4 regions of the Kitasatospora sp. NBC_01246 genome follow, and region 2 is predicted to be linked to each of the others. Evidence: riboswitches for the same ligand, from Rfam matches in the RefSeq annotation. Region 2 holds a riboswitch; each other region holds the start of a gene.
The links. A riboswitch is a leader RNA that binds a small molecule or an ion and turns the genes downstream of it on or off. The one in region 2 is predicted to bind cyclic di-AMP.
Positions count from the first base shown of each region.

Region 1: it holds a riboswitch for cyclic di-AMP, as region 2 does, so the genes downstream of both, OG618_RS11775 (C40 family peptidase) here and OG618_RS29405 (glycoside hydrolase family 16 protein) in region 2, are expected to answer to the same signal.
Region 3: it holds a riboswitch for cyclic di-AMP, as region 2 does, so the genes downstream of both, OG618_RS30360 (transglycosylase family protein) here and OG618_RS29405 (glycoside hydrolase family 16 protein) in region 2, are expected to answer to the same signal.
Region 4: it holds a riboswitch for cyclic di-AMP, as region 2 does, so the genes downstream of both, OG618_RS31090 (M23 family metallopeptidase) here and OG618_RS29405 (glycoside hydrolase family 16 protein) in region 2, are expected to answer to the same signal.

Region 1 is NZ_CP108484.1:2,693,393-2,699,213, reverse strand. Features, by position in the region: gene OG618_RS11785 (NYN domain-containing protein) at 1-776, shown strand, start outside; gene OG618_RS11780 (C40 family peptidase) at 989-2,032, shown strand; cyclic di-AMP (ydaO/yuaA leader) riboswitch at 2,356-2,509, shown strand; gene OG618_RS11775 (C40 family peptidase) at 2,520-3,674, shown strand; gene OG618_RS11770 (C40 family peptidase) at 3,900-4,958, shown strand; gene OG618_RS11765 (hypothetical protein) at 4,991-5,821, shown strand, end outside.
Region 2 is NZ_CP108484.1:6,928,510-6,934,330, reverse strand. Features, by position in the region: gene OG618_RS29415 (IclR family transcriptional regulator) at 1-705, shown strand, start outside; gene OG618_RS29410 (hypothetical protein) at 885-1,454, shown strand; gene OG618_RS29405 (glycoside hydrolase family 16 protein) at 1,614-2,888, opposite strand; cyclic di-AMP (ydaO/yuaA leader) riboswitch at 2,893-3,057, opposite strand; gene OG618_RS29400 (MoaF-related domain-containing protein) at 3,511-3,840, shown strand; gene OG618_RS29395 (alpha/beta hydrolase) at 3,905-5,047, opposite strand; gene OG618_RS29390 (TetR family transcriptional regulator) at 5,325-5,821, opposite strand, start outside.
Region 3 is NZ_CP108484.1:7,151,334-7,157,154, forward strand. Features, by position in the region: gene OG618_RS30345 (glycoside hydrolase family 13 protein) at 1-1,157, shown strand, start outside; gene OG618_RS30350 (LacI family DNA-binding transcriptional regulator) at 1,183-2,202, shown strand; gene OG618_RS30355 (hypothetical protein) at 2,262-2,462, opposite strand; gene OG618_RS30360 (transglycosylase family protein) at 2,631-3,935, opposite strand; cyclic di-AMP (ydaO/yuaA leader) riboswitch at 3,922-4,046, opposite strand; gene OG618_RS30365 (hypothetical protein) at 4,473-5,821, shown strand, end outside.
Region 4 is NZ_CP108484.1:7,323,662-7,329,482, forward strand. Features, by position in the region: gene OG618_RS31075 (MarR family winged helix-turn-helix transcriptional regulator) at 1-292, shown strand, start outside; gene purB (adenylosuccinate lyase) at 424-1,854, shown strand; gene OG618_RS31085 (MFS transporter) at 1,862-3,400, opposite strand; cyclic di-AMP (ydaO/yuaA leader) riboswitch at 3,711-3,871, shown strand; gene OG618_RS31090 (M23 family metallopeptidase) at 3,876-4,910, shown strand; gene OG618_RS31095 (DUF2470 domain-containing protein) at 5,286-5,821, opposite strand, start outside.

The DNA of each region.
Region 1 (5,821 bases), 4.2 Mb from region 2:
TGGAGAGCGACACCCGGCGGGCCCAGGCCGAGACGCGCCGGGTCACCGGGGAGCTGGAGGCCCTGAAGGCGCAGACGGGCGTCGAGCGCGGCGCCGCCGAGAGCGAGGCGCGGCGGCTGCGGCACCGGATCTCCGAGCTGGAGAACGCCGCCGAGCAGGGCCGCCGTTCGGCCCGCGAGGGGCGCAGCGTCGAGGACATGCGGCTGCGGCTGCTGCTGGACACCGTGCTGCAGTCGGCGCAGGGGCTCCAGCGGGAGCTGGCCCTGCCGGTCTCCCAGATCCGCCCGGCCGACCTGGTCGAGGCGGTGGTGCCGGGTTCGGCCTCGCCGCACGACGTGGCGCGGCGCGGGCTGGCCGAGGACGACCCGGCGCTGCTGGACCAGCTGCTGGCGATCCCGCAGGTCCACCTGGTGGTGGACGGCTACAACGTGACCAAGACCGGCTACCCGGCGCTCCCGCTGGAGCAGCAGCGGATCCGGCTGCTGGGCGGGCTGGCGATGCTGGCCCAGCGCACGCAGGCGGAGGTGACCTGCGTGTTCGACGGCCAGGACCTCGACGTGCCGGTGATCCTGGCGCCGCCGCGCGGGGTCCGGGTGCGGTTCAGCCGGACCGGGGAGACCGCCGACGAACTGATCCGCCGCCTGGTGCGGGCCGAGCCGCAGGGCCGGCCGGTGGTGGTGGTCTCCACCGACCGGGAGGTCGCGGAGGGCGTGCGGAAGGCGGGCGCGCGCCCTGTAGCCTCGGTGCTGCTGCTGAACCGACTGGCCCGGCCCTGACCTCGGCCGGGGGCCGGCCGGCAGGAGATGACGCCTGGTCAGCGCCCGGTTTGCGGGGATGTGTGGATCCCGTGAAGTCATGGCGGGGGGCGGGAGTTCACGCCATCGGGGGAGTGGCGCAAAGCGTGGATCTTCACTAGGGTCTGGCGTCAAACCTATTTTCCGGATTCTCACTCGTTCGGGTGAGTCCGTTGGAAGAAGGAGCCGGTCACTTGGCCACCCACCGCCGTCCCAAGCAGTCGAGCCGTGCACGGGTCACCGTGCTGACCGCTGCCGCTGCGACCGCGGTCGCCCTCTCGGCCCAGGTCAGCGCCCACGCCGCGCCCAGCCCGTCCCCCAAGAAGGAGGACGTGAAGGCGCAGGTCGACCAGCTGCAGGAGGAGGCCGAGCAGGCCACCGAGAAGTTCAACGGTGCCAAGGAGCGGGCGGACCAGCTGCGCAAGCAGGCGGACCAGCTCCAGGACCAGGTGGCTCGCGGCCAGGACCAGATGACCCAGCTTCAGGGCGGGCTGGCCGAGGTGGCGGCCGAGCAGTACCGGACCGGCGGCATCGACCCGTCCGTCCAGCTGATGCTCGCCTCCGACCCGTCCGGCTACCTGGACAAGGCCGCCAGCGTCCAGCAGGCCAGCTCCAGCCAGACCGAGGCGCTCAAGGGCCTGCAGGACCAGCAGCGCCGGCTGGACCAGCAGAAGGCCGAGGCGGCCGCCGTCCTCGCCTCGCTGGACAGCACGACCAAGGACCTGAACCAGTCCAAGGCCGAGGTCAACAAGAAGCTCAAGGAAGCCCAGGACCTGCTGAACTCGCTCAGCGCCGCCGACCGGGCCGCGCTGAAGGCCGCCCAGCAGCAGGCCGACCGGGCCTCGCGCGGCAGCGAGCGCACCGACCTGAGCAGCCTCCCGCAGGGCAGCGGCTTCGCCGGGCAGGCCGTCGCCAACGCGATGAGCAAGCAGGGTTCGCCGTACGTCTGGAGCGCGGTCGGCCCGAACTCCTTCGACTGCTCCGGTCTGATGGTCTGGTCGTACGCGAAGGCCGGCGTCTCGCTGCCGCGCACCTCGCAGGCGCAGGCCAACTACGGCTCGAAGGTGGCCTCGCTGGCCGACGCCCAGCCGGGCGACCTCATCATCTACCGCCCGGACCGCAGCCACGTCGGGATGTACATCGGCAACGGGATGGTGGTCCACGCGCCGCACACCGGTGACGTGGTGAAGGTGATGAAGGCCGACGCGATGCCGATCAACGCGATCCGCCGGGTCTGACGGACCGACATGCCCACGGGCCGGGATCCGGCCCTGTGATCCGCGCCACCCCCGGAACCGGGGGTGGCGTCGGTGTCTGCGGCCGCATCATGACAAACGATCAGCTCCATGTGGGCGCGTGATCACACCCGGTCATATTCACAAATGAACTTGGATATTCTTCCGGCATTTTTCTGACAAGGATTTGAACGGATCACGGTTCTGTTACTAGGGTCATGCCTCGAACCACCGCACAGTCGATCACCCAGCAGGGGTGGCGGCGGAGGTTTACCGCCGAGTTCGTGAAGCAGCGGGGCAGAGCATCTGCCCGTCGGGGAGTCCAGTAGTCGGGGGCGCTGTGGAACGGAGCCGGGGAACCATGTTCCTCCGGGGTGAATCGGCGCCAGGTCGACCGTCGTGCGGTCGGTGAGGCGTCGTAGGGCACGCTTCCGGCCCGAACCCGTCAGCTCACCCGGTAGGCGGACGTAGGAAGAAGGAGTCCGCCTTCGTGGCGTCCCATCGTCGTCCCAAGCCCGCCGGCCGCGCCCGGGTCTCGATTCTGACCGGTGTCGCCGCCGCGGCGGTCGCGCTCTCCGCGCAGTCCGGCGCCCACGCCGACCCGACGCCGACCAAGGATCAGGTCAAGGAGCAGATCGACCAGCTCAACGAGCAGGCCGAGCAGGCCACCGAGAAGCTCAACGGCGCCCAGGCCAAGCAGCAGGAGCTGCAGAAGCAGGTCGGTGAGCTGCAGGACAAGGTGGCCCGTCAGCAGGCCGCGGTGACCGAGGCCCAGGGCGGTCTCGCCGAGATCGCCGGCGAGCAGTACCGCAACGGCGGCATATCGCCGACCGTGCAGCTGATGCTCTCGTCCAGCCCGGACAGCTTCCTCAGCCAGGCCGGCGCCATCAACCAGGCCGGCAGCACGCAGTCCGGTGCGCTGAAGGACCTCCAGGAGCAGCAGCGCAGGCTCGACCAGGACCGCAACGAGGCCCAGGGCAAGCTCGGCGAGCTCGAAGCCACCACCCAGCAGCTGAAGGCCTCCAAGGAGGAGGTCCAGGGCAAGCTGGCCAAGGCCCAGGACCTGTACAACTCGCTGTCCGAGCAGGAGCGCCAGGCGATGCGCGCGGCCGAGGAGAAGGCCGCCGCCGAGGCGAAGGCCAAGGCGGACGCCGCCAAGGCCGAGGCCAAGGCCAAGGCGGACGCCGACCGCGCCTCCCGCGACAACACCCGCGACCAGCTGCCCGCCCCGTCGTCGCCGGCCGCCAAGCCCGCCGCCGCGGCCGCCGCGCCGTCCGCGCCCGCCGCCAACGGCTCGCGCGCCGCCGCCGCGATCGCCGCCGCGGAGAGCAAGCTGGGTGCCCCGTACGTCTACGGCGCGGCCGGTCCGAGCTCCTTCGACTGCTCCGGCCTGACCAGCTGGGCCTACGCCCAGGCGGACGTGTCGCTGCCGCGCACCTCGCAGTCCCAGGCCACCGCCGGCACCAACGTGGGCACCAACATCGCCAACGCCCAGCCCGGCGACCTGATCATCTACCGTGCGGACCGCAGCCACGTCGCGCTCTACGTCGGCGGCGGCCAGGTCATCCACGCGCCGAAGCCCGGCGCGAACGTCCGGTACGAGACCGCCAGCATGCTGCCGATCTCGGCCATCGTGCGCGTCTGATCCGACGTCTGCTCCCACAGGCCCGGTCTCCCCTCGCGGGAGGCCGGGCCTGCGGCTTTCGTGCCGGACCGTGCTGATGTCCGATTGCGGGTCAAATATTCGGGTTGGGAGGGGTTTGGACTCGCTCGCCCGGACTCGCTAACGTCTGCCACCGGACTCCCGCTCGACGGCCGCCCGCACCGGTGCGGCGGCGGGGCCGGGTCGCAGGATCGGAGTTACCGTCGTATGGCCGTGCACCGCCGTTCCCCCCTGCCGGGCGCGTTCGCCCGTGCGCTGGTGCTGACCGCCGCGGCCACCACCGCGCTGGGGGTGGCCACGGGGGGTGCCGCCCAGGCCGCCCCGGGCACGCCGGACGGGCCGTCGAACCGCAAGGACGTCAAGGCGCAGGTGGAACAGCTGTACGACGAGGCCGAGCAGGCCTCGGAGAAGTACAACGCCGCACTGGACGTCCAGCAGCGCCTCCAGCACGAGACCGGCACGCTCCAGCAGCAGGTCGCCGTCGCCCAGGGCGAGCTCAACGAGCTCCGCGGCGACCTCGCCACCGTGGCCGGCGCCGAGTACCGGGGCGGCGGGATGGCGCAGACCGTCCAGCTGATGCTCTCCACCGACCCGGAGGGCTACCTCTCCAAGGCCCGCAGCCTGGACCAGGCCGCCGAGCGGCAGAACGAGACGCTGCACGAGGTGGTGGCCCGTCAGCGCCGGCTCGACCAGCGCCGGTCGGAGGCCTCGATGAAGCTCTCCGAGCTGGAGGAGACCCGCCGGGCCCTGGCCGAGAGCAAGCAGCAGATCCAGCAGCGGCTGGCCAAGGCGCAGCGGCTGCTCAACAGCCTGGGGGCGGGCGAGCGGGCCCGGATGGTGGCCCAGGACGCCCGCGAGGCCGAGCAGCGGGCCACCCGTGGCACCGACCGCCTCGACCTGGGCACGGCCCCGCCCGCCTCCGAACGCGGCGCGGCCGCGCTGGCCGCCGCCGTGCGGATGATCGGTTCGCCCTATGTGTACGGATCCGCCGGGCCCCGCGCGTTCGACTGTTCCGGTCTGATGTACTGGAGCTGGCGGCAGGCCGGAGTGACCCTGCCGCGCACCTCGCAGGCCCAGGCGTACGCCGGCCAGCGGGTCAGCATCTCCGACGCGCGACCGGGAGACCTGGTGATCTTCTACCGGGACAGGCACCACGTCGGCATGTACGCCGGCGGCGGGGTGATCGTGCACGCCCCCTACCCGGGCGCCAAGGTCCGCTACGAGAGCGTCAACGCGATGCCCGTCGCGGAGGTGATCCGGCTCTGAGCCGGCCCGTCCCGACCCCTCCCGCCGACGCCGTGACACGCTGCCGCGCACTGTCCCGGCGCGGGGCCCTGCTGCTCGCGGCGGGCGGACTGGCCCAGCTGTCGCTGCCCCGCGCGGCTCCGGCGGCCTCCGTGGCCGCGGTGGCGGACCAGCGGGCCGAGGTGGCCGCGCTGCTGGCCGAGCGGGCCCGGACGCTGACCGCCGGACCGTCCGCGCCCCCGGTGGAGGCGGCCTACCGCAACCTCGTGCTCGGTCCGGCCGGTCGGCCGGACCAGCTCACCGCCACCGCCGAACTGACCGTCCGGGTGACCGGCTACGACGCCTACCCGGTGGTCCACCAGCGCCGGCTGGAGCTGTGGCGGACCGGCGGGGGCTGGCGGGTCGAACGCGAGGACGGCCCGGACGGGCCGGCGCCGCTCTGGGACTTCGGGACCGTCCGGGCGGCGGTCGGCGCGCACTGCCTGGTGCTCGGCCTGGCCGACGGCCCGGACCCGGCGCAGCTCACGGCCGTGGCCGACCGGGCCGTCCCGGCCGTCACCGCGCTCTGGGGCACCGCCTGGCCGGGCCGGCTGCTCCTGGAGCTGCCCGGCACCGAGGAGCAGTTCGGCCGGCTGCTGGACGCCGACCCGGCGGGCTGGACCGGCATGGTGGCGGTCACCACCGCGGCGCCCGGCGCCCCCCGGCACACCCCGGCCGACCGGGTGCTGGTCAACCCCGGGGCCTACCGGGGGCTCAGCGACTTCGGCCGCCAGGTGGTGATCACCCACGAGGCCGTGCATGTGGCGACCCGGGCCGACACCCGGGCCTGGACGCCGCTCTGGCTCTCCGAGGGCGTCGCCGACTGGACCGGCTACCGGGACTCC
Region 2 (5,821 bases):
GCGCTGGCCGACTCCGGGGGCGTGGCGACGCTCAGTGAGCTCTCCACCTCCTCCGGGCTGCCGATGCCCACCATCCACCGCCTGGTTCGTACCCTCGTGCAGCAGGGCTATGTCCGCCAGGACACCGCGCGCCGCTACACCCTGGGCCCCCGGCTGATCCGGCTCGGCGAGACGGCCGGGCGACTGCTCGGCAGCTGGGCCCGCCCCTACCTGGCCGAACTGATGGAGGCCACCGGCGAGACGGCGAACCTGGCCGTGCTGGAGGGCGGCGAGGTGGTGTACGTCGGCCAGGTGCAGTCGCGGCGCTCGATGCGGATGTTCACCGAGGTCGGCCGCCGGGTGCAGCCGCACTGCACGGGCGTCGGCAAGGCGCTGCTGGCCCAGCTGCCCGAGGAGGAGGCGCGGGCCGTGCTCGGCCCGAACCCGCTGCCGGCGCACACCTCCTACACCGTGACCGACCCGCAGGAGCTGCTGGTCCAGTTGGCGCAGGCGCGTGAGCGCGGCTACGTGGTGGACGACCAGGAGCAGGAGATCGGGGTCCGCTGCATCGCGCTCGCGGTACCCGGCGCGCCGACGCCGACGGCGCTCTCCGTCTCCGGCCCGGAGGCCCGGATCCGGGCGCTGGAGGAGCAGGCCGGCGCGGCCTCGCTCGTCCCCGTGATGCACCAGATCGCGGCCCGGCTGGGGCAGGTCCTCGCCCCCTGACGGACGATCACCGCTCCTGCCGCGCAGGGAAGGCCGGGTGGCCTCCGGCGTGCCGTTCCTCCGTTCGGGCGGCCCGAGGGCGGGGTGCGACGAGGACGGCGAGCCGGTCGGTCACGCTGGTGCCGACGCGGCCCGCAACGGTGCGGACCGCCGGAACGCAGAGGGCAGGGTGAGCGACGATGTCGCGCAGAAGGTCCGCACTGAGATTCCTCGGCAGGGCGCTGACGGTGGGGTGCGCGGTGACCGCGCTGGCCGCCGGGTCGGCGGGGGCCGCCTGCCCGGGCGCCGATCCCGCGGTCGGGGATGCCCCGGCGGCGGAGGTCGCGCCACTCGCGGTGCCGGCCCCGTCGAACTCCGACCTGGAGGTGATCCGGCTCGACCCGGACGCCGTCGCGCCGGAGGGCATGGTCACGTTGCACGCCTTCATCGCCAACCGCGGGCCGGACAGGACGGCCTCGCCGTTCACCGTGGTCGTCACCCTGCCGGAGGGTGTCACGCCAAGGGAGCCGTTCTACCCGGAGAACTGCACCGCGTTCCAGAACGGCCACCGGGTGCGCTGCCAGTTCCCCCCGGGCCTGCCGAGCCTCGAGAGCGCCACGGCACTGATCCCGCTGAAGGTCGGCGCCGACGTCCCCTACGGCGAGCTGCACGGCGGCTACGTCGCCATCAGCAGTGCGGACGACCCGAACTCGGAGAACAACAAGCTGCCGTTCACGATGAACATCGTCGAGCCCCCCGACAGCTTCTGACCGGACCGGCCAGGGCCGTACCGAGCCGGGCCCCGACGACTCAGCGCGGTACGGCTGTCCTGAGCCGTACCGCGCCGGGTGCGTTCCGGTCCGGGTGCGTTCCGGTCCGGGTGCGTTCCGGTCCGGGTGCGTTCCGGTCCGGACCGGGCGCCGATCGGCCTAGCGGTAGACCCGGACGTAGTCCGCGGCGAAGGTGATCGGGGCCGTGCCCTGCGGCGCGGCGTGGTACTGCCCTGCACTCAGGGACAGGTTGAGGATCAGGTACGCGGACCAGTTGGCGCCGACGCCCTTGCCGTCCGAGAACACCTTCGTACCGTTGACGTACCAGTCGACCGAGGTGGCGCCGTAGTGGGTGCCGATGGTGACCCAGCCGTCCTTCGCGATCGCCTTGGCGTCGGTGTAGTACAGGTGGCCCGGGTTGACGTGGTTGGTCAGCTCCAGCAGGTTCGGGTTGTCGGGGTGGTACTCGAAGGAGTCGATCTCCCCGTTGCCGTTCTTCCAGGTCCACAGGGCCGGCCAGGCCCCCGTGCCGGCCGGGAGCTTGACCCGGGTCTCGGCGTAGTCGCCGGTCTTCACCTGGAAGCCCTCGCTGGAGTACTCGGTGGTGAGCAGCCCGGTGTCCCAGGACTTCTTGCCGTTCTCCAGCGTGTTGGCGCCCGGCTTGGCGGTGAACGTGGCGACGCCGCCGGCCACCGAGACGTTGTTCTTGTTCAGCCAGTCCAGCTTGTTGTCGTCCGGGTTGTGGTTGCCGTAGTGGTAGGCGCTGCTCTTGTCACCCGTCCAGCGCGAGCCGTAGGCGATCGGGCCGTTGAACTCGTCCGACCAGGTCAGCGACTTCCCGGCGACCGGGGCGCCGGTCGCCGGCGCGGTGGGGGCCGGGGCGGTGGGCGACGGCGTGGCGGTCGCGGTGGGCGACGGCGTCGGGGTGGGCTTGGGGGTGGCGGTCGGGCTCGGGGCGGGGGCGACGGTCGCGTCGGAGACCGCGAGCTGGCGCGAGGGCAGGTTGTGCCAGGTACCGCCGAGGTCCTGCCAGAAGCCGAACTGGGTGTACGTCCCGGCGGGCAGGGTGCGGGCACCGGTGGTGATCGACAGGCCGCCGGGGCAGATCTGCGCGTTGGAGACGTTGCCGGGGAAGTCGAGGTTGCGCCCGGCCGCGTCGCGGACGCCGACGCCGACGGTCTTGGCCGTGAAGCAGGACGAGGAGTGGACGGTCAGCGCGGCCGTGGTGGCCTTGCCCGCGACCATGGTGGCCGGGGCGAGCCTGTCCTGGGTGACGGTCGGCGCGGTGGCCGCCTGGGCGCCGGTGAGCGCCGGGACGCCGAGCAGGCCGGCGCCGCTGATGGCGAGCGCTCCGGTGGCGGCGAAGGCGGCCTTGCGGCCTCGGTGGGAGGGGCGGGCGTGGCGCGGGGTCGCGCGCCGGGCAGGCTTCTGCATGGCGGTGTCCTCTGTAGACGCCTGCGAGGTGAGCTGTCGGGTTCGGGCTGAGGTTGCCCGGCCGCCTGTGGGAGCGGCTTCACCCCTAGCCTCGGTCCGCACGCGCGAGCGCGTGCGCCGGGCACTGACCTGGGTCCCCCGCTCCCGTCCGCTGCGGTGCTCGACTGCCGACCGGCGGGTGGACAGGACTCGGCGTCCCGACGGCGGGGTCCGCGAAGACGGACTCGTGCAGGCTAGGCAGGCCGCTCGAATGTCGACAAGCCGACAGGGGGTGTTGTCGCGCAGCTCACAGTGCGAGCCGTCCGGAGTGGATCAAGTCACCGGGGAAGTTGATCAGTTGGAGACGGGGCGGGGCGTGGGGCGGGCGCGGGGCGGCCGACGGGGTCGGCGGCGGGTCGGCGAGCGGGTGGCGGAGGTCCGGCCGGGGTGGGCGCGGACCGGGGCGGGTGCGGACCGGGGCGGGTGCGGACCGGGGCGGGTGCGGACCGGGGCGGGTGCGGCGTACCGGCCCGGTGTCCGCTCCGTGGCCTGGTGCCCGCATGTCCGCCGCGAAGGTCGGCCGGTCGGATAGGTTGGGAGTCCAGCCGTACCGCACAGACGAGAGACGAGGACCCGCTCCGCCATGACCGCGCCCCTGCCCGCCTTCGCCGGCCGCACCTACCTCTTCCAGGTCGACAACGGCGCGGCCTTCCGCAACGCCTACTCGCCCGACGGCAAGCGGCTGCGCTGGGAGGGCCTCGGCGAGTCGGCGGGCCAGTGGGAGGACGTCGCGCTGCACATCGCCGAGATCGGGCCGGAGCTGTACTTCGTCAGCTGGACCGAGCAGAGCGGCATCACCGTCAGCCACGTGATGGACCTCGGCAGGCTGACGGTGCGCGCGTTCTGGACGTACGAGGGCGAGGGCGGCCGGGTCGGCGAGCTGCACACCGGGACGCTGGAGCCGGTGGCCTGAGCCGTGGCCTGAGCGCTGCTGTACCGGCCGTGCCGTGGCGCCCCGCGCCCGTCCGGGTCAGGGGTCAGACCGCGCGGTCCGGCACACTGAGGCGCTGGGAGAGCCACTCCAGCGAGGACGGCAGCAACCTGCTCCAGGTCTCGAAGTTGTGGCCGCCGGTCCTCATCATGCTGTAGGAGACCTTCATGGGCGCGTGCGCGGCGGCCACGAAGGCCTCGGTGTCCCGGCGGTAGTCGCCGTCGCCCTCCCTGGTCCCGGCCAGCAGGACGGACACCTCGGGCTGCGGCAGGTTCTTCAGCCGCCACATCAGGTCGGCCTCGTTGCGACGCTGCTGGCTGCCCTTGAAGAGGTCCCCGGTCGTCGGGTCGTCGGCGGCCTGGTAGTAGCCGGAGAGCGAGACGGCGGTCGGGAAGACCTCCGGGTGCCGCATGGCGAGCTTGAGGGCGCAGTAGCCGCCGGTCGAGTTGCCCATGAATCCCCAGGCCCGCGGGTCCGAGGAGACCCGGTAGGTCGCCTGGATCGCGGCCGGGACGTCCTTGGTGAAGTACGTCTCCGACTGCGCGCCGCCCGGGATGTCCTCGCACTCGGTGTCCTGCGGGAGTGCGGGCGAGGGGCGCATCAGCACCATCACGGTCGGCTGCATCCGACCCTCCTGGAGCAGCTTGAGCGCCGCGCCCGGGTAGTTCAGCCGGGTCACCAGGTTCTTCGCGATGCCGGGGAAGCCGGTGCTCACGATCACCGCCGGGAACTGCTTCTGCGCGTACTCCGGCTGGAAGTACTGCGGCGGCAGGTAGACGTACCCCTCGGTGGAGAGCCGTGTGGCGGCACCGTCGATCCGGACCTCGCGGATCTCACCGGACTGCTTCGGGTCGCGACCCAGCGCCCCGCCGCCCTTGACGGACGCGTGCCCGATGGTCTCCACCTGCAGGCGGCCGGACGCGTCCGCCTTGTTCTGGATGACGACCGGGCCGTTGCCGCCGGTGCCGAGCAGGTCGTCCCAGCTGCTGTAGAAGGCGAAGTAGTTGTTGGCCACCAGGCCCAGTGCGGCGAGCACGGTGAGCTGGGTGGCGAGCAGTGCGCCGATCCGGCCGAGCACCGCCTGCCAGGTCGTCTTCGACAGTCTCGGCCACAGCCAGACCGTGCCGGCCATCATCACGACGGCGATCAATACGGTCAGCGCCAGCACCTTGTGGCTCGTCAGACCCATGTCCTACTTGCTCCCACGCCTCGAACTCCCCCGCCCCCGTCGTCAGGACAACTGTCAGGACAACCGGAACGGCCGCCCCGGTTCCCCCGTCCACCACGGAAGCCACCACCGAGGCGCGATCAACAACCCTAGCGGCCCGCCGGGCCCCCGTGGACCCGCCGACCAGCGGGTACGGCGGGCCGGGGCGGTGCCGGGACCGCGGGAGAGCGGGCTGGCACGAGCGGAGTGACGGGCAGTGTGACGGGCAGTGTGACGGGCGGGCCGGGCTGAGGTCGCGTCAGCTGACGCTGCTCCAGAGGCGCAGACCGGCGGTCAGTTCGCGCATGCACCGGGCGCCCAGCTCCTGGGGCGAGCCGGGCCCGGCGGCGGGGGCGTCGGAGAAGGCCCACTCCTCCAGGGCCACCCGGATGGCGGTGGTCGCGGCGGCGGCCGCGAGCCGGATCTCCAGCTCGTCGGTACCCCGGGGGCAGCGGGCGGTGAGCACCGCGCGCAGCCGCTCCTCCGAATCGGCGTGCACGCGCTGCCAGACCGAGTCGAGACGGGGGTCGCGAAGCAGGTCGCGGGTCCAGTGCATGGCCTCCACGCCCGGGGTGTCGGTGGGCGTCAGCGACTCGACCGCCGAACGCTCCAGCGCCTCGCGGACCGGCAGATCCGCCGAGCTCTCCGCGAAGAGCAGCACCCACCGCCGGCCGCCGGCCGCCAGCAGCGGGGCGACGGCGTCCTCCTTCACGGAGAAGTAGCGGTAGAAGGTGCGCACCGAGATGCCGGAGGCGA
Region 3 (5,821 bases), 220 kb from region 2:
CCGGTGACTGGTACCTGCACCTGTTCGCGCCCGAGCAGCCCGACTTCAACTGGGAGAACGGGGCCGTCGCCGACGAGTTCCGCTCGATCCTGCGGTTCTGGCTGGACATGGGCGTCGACGGATTCCGGATCGACGTCGCCCACGGCCTGGTCAAGGCCCCCGGCCTGCCCGACATCGGCGGCGGCGACCAGCTGAGGCTGCTCGGCAACGACGTCATGCCGTTCTTCGACCAGGACGGCGTGCACGAGATCTACCGCAGCTGGCGGAAGATCCTCGACGAGTACCCGGGGCAGCGGATCGGCGTCGCCGAGGCGTGGACCCCGACCGTCGAGCGCACCGCCAACTACGTGCGCCCCGACGAGCTGCACCAGGCCTTCAACTTCCAGTACCTGGGCACCTCCTGGGACGCCGCCGAGCTGCGCTCGGTGATCGACCTGTCGCTCGACTCGATGCGCCCGGTCGACGCCCCCGCCACCTGGGTGCTCTCGAACCACGACGTCACCCGGCACAGCACCCGGTTCGCCAACCCGCCGGGCCTGGGCACCCAGATCCGCACCCCCGGCGACCGCGCGCTCGGCCTGCGCCGGGCCCGCGCCGCCACCCTGCTGATGCTCGCGCTGCCCGGCTCGGCGTACGTCTACCAGGGCGAGGAGCTCGGCCTGCCGGACGTCACCGACCTGCCCGACGAGGTCCGCCAGGACCCGTCCTTCTTCCGCAAGGCCGGCCAGGACGGCTACCGCGACGGCTGCCGGGTGCCGATCCCGTGGTCCGGCACCGAGGCCCCGTACGGCTTCGGCCCGACCCCGGGCGGCCCCAGCTGGCTGCCGCAGCCGGCCGAGTGGGCCGGGCTCAGCGTCGAGGCGCAGACCGGTGACCCGACGTCGACCCTGGAGCTCTACCGCAGCGCGCTGGCCATCCGCCGGGAGCAGTCCGGGCTGGGCGCCGGCACCGGGGTCGAGTGGCTGGCGAGCCCCGAGGGCACCCTGGTCTTCCGCCGCGGCTCCTTCGTCTGCACGGTGAACACCACCGCCGAGCCGGTGCGGATACCCGCGCCGGGCCGGCTGCTGCTGTCCTCCGCGGACGCCGCGCCGGAGGCCGCCGACGCCGGCGGCGAAGCGGTCCTCGGACCGGACAGCACCGACTGGTGGGCGGTCTGACGTGGTTGCAATAGGCTCTGGGACCGTGACTACGGCGCGACTATCAGACATCGCGGCGCAGGCGGGGGTCAGCGAAGCCACCGTCTCCCGCGTACTCAACGGCAAGGCGAACGTTTCCGCCGCCACCCGGCAGACCGTGCTGGCGGCGCTGGACGTGCTCGGCTACGAGCGGCCGACCAGGCTGCGCCAGCGCAGTGCGGGACTGATCGGGCTGATCACCCCGGAACTGAGCAACCCGATCTTCCCCGCGCTGGCCCAGGTGATCGAGCAGGTGCTGAGCCGGCACGGGTACACCCCGGTGCTCTGCACCCAGACGCCCGGCGGCTCCACCGAGGACGAACTGGTGGAGATGCTGGTCGACCGGGGCGTGGCGGGCATCGTGTTCGTCTCCGGCCTGCACGCGGACACCACCGCTGACCACGACCGGTACGCCCGGCTGACCGGCCGGCAGGTGCCGTTCGTCCTGATCAACGGCTTCAGCGAGAAGATCGACGCGCCGTTCATCTCGCCGGACGACCGGGCCGCGATGTGGATGGCCGTCCAGCACCTGGCCGAGCTCGGCCACGAGCGGATCGGCCTCGCGGTCGGGCAGAAGCGGTACGTCCCCGTGCTGCGGAAGATCGAGGGCTTCACGGCGGCCCTGCGGGAAGTCCTCGGCCGGACCGAGGAACAGGCCCGGGAGCTCGTCCACCACACGCTGTTCAGCGTGGAGGGCGGGCACGCGGCAGCCGGCGCACTGCTCGACAAGGGCTGTACGGCGATCGTCTGCGGCAGCGACATGATGGCGCTCGGGGCGATCCGCGCGGTGCGCCAGCGGGGGCTGTCCGTGCCGCAGGACGTCTCGGTGGTCGGGTTCGACGACTCGCCGCTGATAGCTTTCACCGAGCCGCCGCTGACCACCATCCGCCAGCCGGTCGAGGCGATGGCCACCGCCGCCGTCGACGCCCTGCTGGAGGAGGTCGGCGCGAACGCCGCCCAGCGCGGTGAGTTCATGTTCCAGCCGGAGCTGGTGATGCGCGGTTCCACGGGCGCCTGCGCCCGCTGAGACGACGACCGGGGCCCCGGAGGACGATCCAGTCCTCCGGGGCCCCGGCCTGTCCGCCCTCAGCCCTCCTGCGCGGTCGGGCGCTGCTGCCCGGTCCGCTGCCCGTCGGCGGCCTCGCCGGTCCGGCTCTCGGTGCGCCGCCCCCGGGCGAGGTAGTCGCGCAGGATCAGCTCCACGGCGTCCTGCGGGTTCCTGGTGCCGGAGAGCATCATCGCGTCGATCGCGAGATTGGCGTCGAGCGTGACGGTGACCTGGGCCATGTGACTCCTCCTCGGGTGCAGAGCAGCAGCATGCCCGCCGGGCCCGGGTTTGGCCATGCCCGGGCCCGGGCCCGCGCCGTCCCGCGCGCGGGCGCGCCGGAGCCCCCGGGGAGGAGCGACCAGACTCTCCCCGGGGGCTGCGGCGGGTGGCGCGGACCGCGCGCGGGATCAGACCCGGCCGGCGAAGTCCGGGGCCCAGTTGGCGATGGTCTGGGTCCGCACGCCCACGCTCGGGTTGGCGGCCTCGACGTACTTGCCGTCGCCGATGTAGAGCGCGACGTGGTAGACGCCCGAGTCCTGGCCGTTGTTGGACCAGAACAGCAGGTCGCCGGCCTTGAGGGCGTCCAGCGAGACGTGGGTGCTGGCGGCGGCCTGGTCGGCGGCGACCCGCGGGACGGAGACGCCCGCGGCGCGCAGCGCGGCCTGGGTCAGGCCGGAGCAGTCCCAACCGCCGTTGCCGGTACCGCCGTAGACGTAGGCCTGGCCGACCTTCGACTGGGCGAAGGAGACCGCGGCGGCCATGCTGCCGGTGGCGGCCTGGGCCGGCGCCTCGGCCGACGCCTGGGCGGCGGGCTTGGCGGCCGGAGCCTGGGTCTGCGCGGCCGGCTTGGTGGCGGTCGCGGTGGAGCCGTCGGCCTTGCCGGTGGCGCCCGAGGAGCGGTTGAACCAGTCGAAGCCCTGGTCGGACTCGTCCGAGGCCCGGGTCTTCGCGCGGTCGCCCAGGCTCAGGTGCTGGCCCGGGTAGATGACGTGCGGGCCGTCGCCGAGGGTGCCGCGGTTGAGCTCGTAGAGCCGCTCCCAGCCGCCCTGGACGTTGTTCTTGTCGGCGATCGAGGAGAGCCAGTCGCCCGCGACCACGGTGTAGTCGGAGGAGGCCTGCGCGTCCTGACGGTACTGCTGCCAGTTCCGGCCCTGCGACTGCTGGGCGGAGTCGGCGGCGGCCGGGGTCTCGGCGGCCTTCGGGGCGGCCTTGGGCGCGGCCGGCTTGGCGGCGGGGGCGGGGGTCTGCGCCGGGGCCGGGGTGGCCTTCGGGGCGGCCGGCTTGGCGGCGGTCGCGGTGTCGACGGCGGCCGGGGTGCCGCCCTTGGTCAGACCGGCCTGGACGGAGCAGACGGGCCAGGCGCCGGGGCCCTGGACGGCGAGCACCTTCTCGGCGACCGCGATCTGCTGGTCCTTGGTGGCGAGGTCGGCACGCGCGGCGTAGCTGGTGCCGCCGAACGCCGCCCAGGTGGAGTTGGTGAACTGGAGGCCGCCGTAGAAACCGTTGCCGGTGTTGATGCTCCAGTTGCCGGTGCTCTCGCACTGGGCGACCTTGTCCCAGGTGGCGACCGAGGCGGCCGAGGCGGAGCCGGCGGTGAGGCAGGGGATGGTGAGGCCGATGCCGACGACGCCGAGGGTGGCGATCGCTCGACGGGTGCGGCCGGACAGGCGGGTGCCGTTGGTGGGCAGCATGGTGACGCGGTCCTCTCCCACGCCTGCGAGGTGAGCTGTCGGATTCGGGCTGGAGTTGCCCGGCCGCGCTGTGGACGCGGCTTCACCCCTAGCCCCGAACCGGTACGAACCGGTCCCGGGCGACTTACCTGTGGTTCCCCCGCTCCTGCCGTGGTGCGTTCTGCGCTGCCAGCGCACCCGACGGCAGGACTCGGCGTTGCGGGTGGGCTGGGTCCGTGTGGCCACGAACGGGGAGCACGTTAAGCAGACTTAAGTTCAAACCGCAAACATGTGTGACGGTCGTCACAGTTTATGAAGAGCGTGCTAAATGGCTGTCCACCATGATCAGAAATGACCGATTTACCGCAACGCCCGTCGGAGTCACGGCAACTGCCTATGCTTCAGGGCATCAGGACCGACGCGGCCGTCTGGGGGGAGGGCTTCGCAGCGATGGCCATGGACGAGGGTCCGGAGGCCGGTGCGCCGGCCGAGCGGCCGCGTGGAACGCACCGCTGGGCAAAACACCGCAGAGCGGACATCCCGCCCGCCGAGCCCCGAACTCCCCTGCCCCGCCGGACGATGCTGCGCTGGCTCGCCGTCGGCACGGTCTTCGCGGCGGTCGGCGGCGAGGAGGCACTGCGGCGCTCCCTGGACGGCCGCTCCGCGCCCGTCGCCGCCGCGGAGGGCCCCGCCATGGGGCCGGGAGCGGCCGACCCGGCCGCGGAGCACCGGCACGGCGCCGCGTCGCCGTCCGGGACGCCCGGGGGCGCCCCCGACGGCGCCCCCGCCGAGGGGACGGCCGCGCCCGGGCAGCCCACCGCCGGAGCCGCCCCCGCACCCACCCCCGACCAGGGCGGCCGCCCCTGGTCGGACCCGGCCGGCTGGGGCGGCCGGGTACCCGGACCGCAGAGCGCCGTCCGGATCACCGACCGGGTGCTGCTCGACACCGACGCCGCGATCGGCTCGCTGCTGGTCGAGCCGGGCGGTGCGCTCACCTTCGCCGCCGACCGCAGCCTCACCCTCGCCGCCGCGGGCAACGTCGAGATCCGCGGCACCCTCGCGCTCGCCCCCGAGGGCGCCGCCGTGCACACCGTGCGCTTCCCCGCCGTCGACGAGCGGCGCTTCCGGGGGGACGGCATGAAGGTGGTCGACACCGACGTCGGCCTCTGGGTCACCGGCGCCGGGTACCTGCGGCTGGACGGCGCGGCCAAGACCGCCTGGGGGCGCGCCGACCGGGCACTCGCGGTGGGCGACACCACCGTCAGCCTGGCCGCGCCGCCCACCGGTTGGCTGCCCGGCGACGAACTGGCCGTCACCCCGACCGGCCCGCCGGGCGAGGACGGCTTCTCCACCCGCTACGACCTCGCCGTCGTCCGGTCCGTCAGCGGATCCACCGTCACCCTGGAGGCGCCGCTGACGTACGCGCACCCCCGGGTGGCCGCCGGAGGGGGCGTCACGCTCGGGGCCGAGGTGCTCAACCTGACCCGAAGCGTGCGGATCGAGGGCACCGCCGAGGGCCGCGCCCACGTCCACCTCACCACCTCCCGCCGGGCCGACCTGCGGCACGCGGCGCTGCGCTGGGTCGGCCCGCGCACCGACACCGCGGAGTCCTGGAAGGGCCCGGACGGCAGCGCCCCGGTGACCGCCCCGGTGCTCGGCCGGTACGGGCTGCACTTCCACATGCTGGGCGACACCACCCGGGGCACCGTGGTCGAGGGCCTGGTGGTCCGCGACGCGGGGAGCCACGCCTTCGTCCCGCACGCCAGCCACGGCATCACCTTCCGCAGCTGCATCAGCCACGACACCTGGGAGGACGCCTACTGGTGGGACGGCCCGCCGGACACCCGCACCCCGCAGCAGCCCTCCGACGACATCGTCTACGAGTCCTGCGTCGCCTCCCGCACGCGGCTGGAGCCCAACCCGCGGGC
Region 4 (5,821 bases), 400 kb from region 2:
GATGCGCGCGCTGGCCGGCCGGCTGGGCTGCGACGCCTCCAACGTGACGGGGATCGTCGACCGGCTGGAGTCGCTCGGCCTGGCCAACCGCGAGGCGGCGGCCGGGGACCGGCGGGTCAAGATCGTGGTGATCACCGAGCAGGGCCGCGAGATCCTCGGGCTGATCCGCGGCGAGATGAGCCGTACCCACCAGGCCTTCGAGGCGATGACGGACGAGCAGCGGATCTCGCTGCACTCGATCTGCGCGCAGGTGCTGCCGGTCCTCGCCGGGCGCTCGCCCGGCACGGTGTAGCGGTTCGGCGGCACAGCGGCACAGCGGCACGGCGGCACAGCGGTACGGCGATCGGCCGGGGCGGGCGCGGGAGGCGGCAGCGCCCGGTCCGCCGCCGCTCGCGCTGACCTCGGCTGTTAGGCTTGCGAAGCGTGAGCGCGAAGCCCCAGATCCCCAATGTCCTGGCCTCCCGGTACGCCTCGGCGACCCTGGCCCAGCTGTGGTCCCCCGAGCACAAGGTGGTCCTTGAGCGCCACCTGTGGCTCGCCGTCCTGAAGGCCCAGCAGGACCTCGGCGTGGAGGTGCCCGCGGGCGCCGTCGCCGACTACGAGCGGGTGATCGACCAGGTCGACCTCGGTTCGATCGCCGCCCGCGAGCGGGTCACCCGGCACGACGTGAAGGCGCGGATCGAGGAGTTCAGCGACCTCGCCGGCCACGAGCAGATCCACAAGGGCATGACCTCCCGGGACCTGACCGAGAACGTCGAGCAGCTGCAGATCCGCCAGTCGCTGGAGCACGTCCGCGACCGCACGGTCGCCGTGCTGGTCCGCCTGGGCCGGCTCGCCGCCCAGCACTCCGAGCTGGTCATGGCCGGCCGGTCGCACAACGTCGCCGCGCAGGCCACCACCCTGGGCAAGCGCTTCGCGACCGTCGCCGACGAGGTGCTGGTCGCCTTCCGCCGGCTGGAGGAGCTGATCGCCCGCTACCCGCTGCGCGGGATCAAGGGCCCGGTCGGCACCGCCCAGGACATGCTGGACCTGCTCGGCGGCGACACCGACAAGCTCGCCGAGCTGGAGCGCCGGGTGGCCGGTCACCTCGGCTTCGACCACGTGCTGACCAGCGTCGGCCAGGTCTACCCGCGCTCGCTGGACTTCGAGGTGCTCACCGCCCTCGTCCAGCTCTCGGCCGGGCCGTCCAGCCTGGCCAAGACGATCCGCCTGATGGCCGGCCACGAGCTGGTCACCGAGGGGTTCAAGGAGGGCCAGGTCGGTTCCTCCGCGATGCCGCACAAGATGAACACCCGCTCCTGCGAGCGCGTCAACGGCCTGGCCGTCATCCTGCGCGGGTACGCCTCGATGACCGCCGAGCTGGGCGGCGACCAGTGGAACGAGGGCGACGTCTCCTGCTCGGTGGTCCGCCGAGTCGCGCTGCCGGACGCCTTCTTCGCCTTCGACGGCCTGCTGGAGACCTTCCTGACCGTCCTCGACGAGTTCGGCGCCTTCCCCGCCGTGATCGAGGCCGAGCTGGACCGCTACCTGCCGTTCCTGGCCACCACCAAGGTGCTGATGGGCGCGGTGCGGGCGGGCGTCGGCCGGGAGACCGGGCACGAGGTCATCAAGGAGCACGCCGTCGCCTCGGCGCTGGCGATGCGGGCCGGCGCGCGGGAGAACGAGCTGCTGGACCGGCTGGCGGCGGACGCGCGGATCCCGCTGGACCGGGCCGGGCTGGACGCGCTGCTGGCCGACCGGCTCTCCTTCACCGGCGCGGCCGGTGCCCAGGTCGCCGAGGTGGTCCGCCAGGTCGAGGCCGTCGCGGCCGCCTACCCCGACGCCGCCAAGTACGCCCCGGGCGACATCCTCTGACGTTGCCTCAGGTCTTCGTGGGCCCCGCCGCCGATCCGGTGGCGGGGCCTTCGCCGTGTCCGGCGGCGGCATGGCCCGGATCCAGCGGAGGGGCGGTGCCGCAGGCGTAGGTGCAGTCCGGCTCGGCGACCGGGTGGTCCTCGGGGGCCAGCACATTGCCCCGGACGGTGGTGAACGCCGTCACCGCGCCGGTGACCAGCAGCCCGGCGCAGATCAGCATCGCGGTCCGGAAGGCGGAGTCCACCGCGGCCGGTACCCGGTAGGCCTCGCCGCTGAGCCCGGCCAGCGCCGGCAGGGCGGCCACCGCGAGCAGCCCGGCCGCGCGGGCGGCGGCGTTGTTGACGCCGCTGGCGATCCCGGCATGCCGGACCTCCACCGCCGCGAGCACCGTCGCGGTCAGCGGCGCGACCAGCAGGACCATCCCGCAGCCCATCACGGTGGCGGCCGGCAGCACGTCCGTCCAGTACGAGGCGTCGGAGCCGATCCGCAGCATCAGCAGGACCCCCGTCGCGCAGAGCAGCGGGCCCACGGTGAGCGGGAGGCGCGGGCCGATCCGCTTGCCGAGCCGGCCGGCCCGGGCGGACAGCGCGAGCATCAGCACGGTGATCGGCAGCAGGGCGAGCCCGGAGACCAGTGGGGAGAAGCCGGAGACGATCTGCAGCTGGACGACCAGGAGGAAGAAGACGCCGCTGAACGCCGCGTAGACGCAGAGGGTGACCAGGTTCACCGCGGTGAACAGGCGGGAGGAGAAGAGGCCGAGCGGCAGCATCGGCTCCGGGACGCGGCGTTCGACCACCACGAAGGCCGTGCCCAGCAGCAGGCCGGCCGCGCCGGACACCCACACCACGGCCGAGAGCCCGTCGCCCGCCGCGGTCAGCGCGTAGGTGACCGAGCCCAGCGCGAGCGCGGCCAGCGCCGCGCCGAGGACGTCGAACCGGCCGGTCGCGCTCTCGTCCCGGCTCTCCGGGACGTGCCGGGAGGCCACCGCGACCACCAGGGCGGCGAGCGGGACGTTCAACAGGAAGATCCACCGCCAGCCGGGGCCGTCCACCAGCCAGCCGCCGAGGAACGGGCCGATCGCGGCGGACACCCCGCCGAGGCCGGACCAGAGGCCGACCGCCGCCGAGCGGTCGTCAGGGTGGAACACCGCCTGGAGCATCGCCAGCGAGCCGGGGGTGAGCAGCGCCCCGCCGACGCCCTGCACCGCGCGGGCGGCGACCAGTACCTCGATGGTGGGGGCCGCGGCGCAGGCTGCCGAGGCGGCGGCGAACCAGAGCACGCCGATCAGGAAGACGCGGCGCCGGCCGTAGCGGTCACCGAGCGCGCCGCCGAGCAGGATCAGGCCGGCCAGGGTGAGCAGATAGGCGTTGAGCGTCCATTGCAGGGCGGCGAGCGGAGCGCCGAGATCGGTGCCGATCCGGGGCAGTGCGACGTTGACGACGGTGCCGTCGAGCATCGCCATGCTGGAGCCGAGCACCGTCGCCAGTAGTACCCAGCGGCCCTGCGCGGTGCCCAGGCGCAGGGTGCCGGCCTCGGAGGTGGCCACCGCCTGATCCTGCGCTCCGGGACGCGACGTGACAAGGGTCACCGGGGGTGTGTCGGCGGATGGCTTTCCGTAGGTGATCGCATGCGTACGGACACCGAAATCGGCGGAGCGTCGTGGATCAGTGGCACGCGGTGAATCGATTGTGCACATACTGTGCAGCCGATCATTCGGAGTGTCACGGCCTTCCCGGGAGTGGTTGTCGATTCAAGAGATCGACATTGCTTCGCCCGGGCGGATGAGTTTTAGTTCAGCGACCGCCCGGCATTGGACCGGGTGGCCACCGGGTGGAACGCCTAGTCCTGCCGCTGCCCGGTGGTACGAACCGAACTCTGTACGGCAGGAGCGGGGGACCCAAAGGTAAGTCGCCGGACCGGAATTCACGGTCCGGCTTGGGGTGAAGCCGCGCTATGCGGCCGGGCAACTCCAGCCCGAACCCGACAGCTCACCTCGCAGGCGTCGGAGAGGACAGTTCGCCATGCCCGCACAGGCTCGTCGTATCACCCTGCCCCGCGCCGCCCGCATCGGCATCGCCACCGCCGTGACCGGCGCCGCTTTCGCCCTCCCGCTGGTGACCACCATCAGCGCCCAGGCCCACACCGCCCCGGCCGCCAAGCCCGCGCAGACCTCCACCTGGACCGGCGCCACCAGCGTCGACGCCGCGCCGGCCGCTGCCGCCAAGCCGGCCGCCGAGGCCGCCAAGCCGGCCGCCGCGCCGGCCGAGGAGAGCTACAAGGTCGTCGGCGGGGACACCCTGTCGAAGATCGCCGACGCCAAGCAGGTCGAGGGTGGCTGGAAGGCCCTCTACGACCACAACCGCTCGGTCGTCGGTGCCAACCCGAACCTCATCTTCCCGGGTCAGCAGCTCGCGCTGGATGCCAAGGCCGCCGCCGCTCCGGCCGCCGCCGAGGCCGCCAAGCCCGCCGCCCCGGCCGCCAAGCCGCAGGTCTCGCAGGACGCGCAGAAGCCGGCCGCCCAGCACGCCGCCCCGAAGCCGGTCCAGGCCGCCAAGCCCGCCGAGGCCCCGGCCGCCAAGCCGGCCGCCCCCGCCGCGAAGCCGGCCGCTCCGGCCGCTCCCGCGGCGCCGGCCGCCGCGGCCAGCACCTCGGGCTTCGTCGCCCCCCTCGCCAACCCGAAGCTCGGCACCGCCTACGGCGTGGCCGGCTCGATGTGGGCCTCCGGTCACCACACCGGTGCCGACTTCGTCGCCTCCACCGGCACCCCGCTGCGCGCCGTCGGCGCCGGCACCGTGGTGAAGGCCGGCAACGGCGGCGCCTACGGCAACGAGGTCGAGATCAAGCTCGCCGACGGCCACTACGCCGAGTACGCGCACCTGTCCTCGATCGGTGTGAAGATCGGTCAGACCGTCACCGCCGGCCAGCAGATCGGCCTCTCGGGTGCCACCGGCAACGTGACCGGCCCGCACCTGCACTTCGAGATCCGCACCGGCTCGGAGTACGGCTCGGACATCGACCCGATCGCCTACCTGCGGGCGCACGGCGTCTCCCTCTGACCTGAGGTCGGACTTCCGCTGGGTGCGGGGCGTACGGCCGCCCGGGATGGTCATGTCGGGTGACCGCTCGACCGGGTGATCGCCGCACCGTCAGCGGATCATGGGCGCGGGACACGCCCTGGCCGGTCCGGCTCGCGAATTTCCTTCGCGAGCCGGACCGGCCTTTTTCGTGCCCTTCTGACAGGCAGGTGCCCCCCCGCGAGCAGGGTTTCCGTCCGGCGTTTCCGAGTGGTCGGTTCCGTCGTGCAGAAGGCCTTTCCGGAAGGCCTTCCTGGGGGGCCTCCCGGGATATTCCGACGGCCCGTCGGCGGTCGGACGGGCCGTCAATTCTCGGTCGGCGGTCGCGGTGAAAGGAATGGGCCGCCCCGGCGGGGGTCAGGACCGGTGGGCGGGCAGGTCGCTGTTGGCGGCGGTCAGCAGCTGGTGCACGCGGTGGCCGAACTCGTCCGCGTCGCGGGCCGGCTCGGGGAAGACCAGGCGGACGTCGCGGTGGCCGTAGGGGTGGTCCAGACGGAGCACGAGGCCGTGCCGGTCGAGGGCCAGCGGGCGGACGTCGGGGTGTCCGACGAGCAACTCGCGGTCCAGCAGCCGGGTGAGCAGGGCGAGGGCGTCCGGGTGGTCGTCGGCGAGGTGGGTGAGCATCGCCGCCTCGAAGCGCGCCAGCGGGTCGGGCGCGGCCAGGGCGAGGTCGGCGCCGGTGAGGGCGGTGGTGCCGTACGGGGTGGAGAGGACGGCGTGTGCGACGTCCAGCCGCAGGTGGACGCTGAGGCCGTCGTCGGCGAGGTGGGCGAGGTGCAGCCGGCCGGCCAGGGTGAGACGGCCGCGGACGCGGTCGCGGACGGCGACCGGGGCGATGTCGGTGAGGTCCAGGACGACGGCCAGGCCGTCCTGCTCGCGGGTCACGGCGAGGG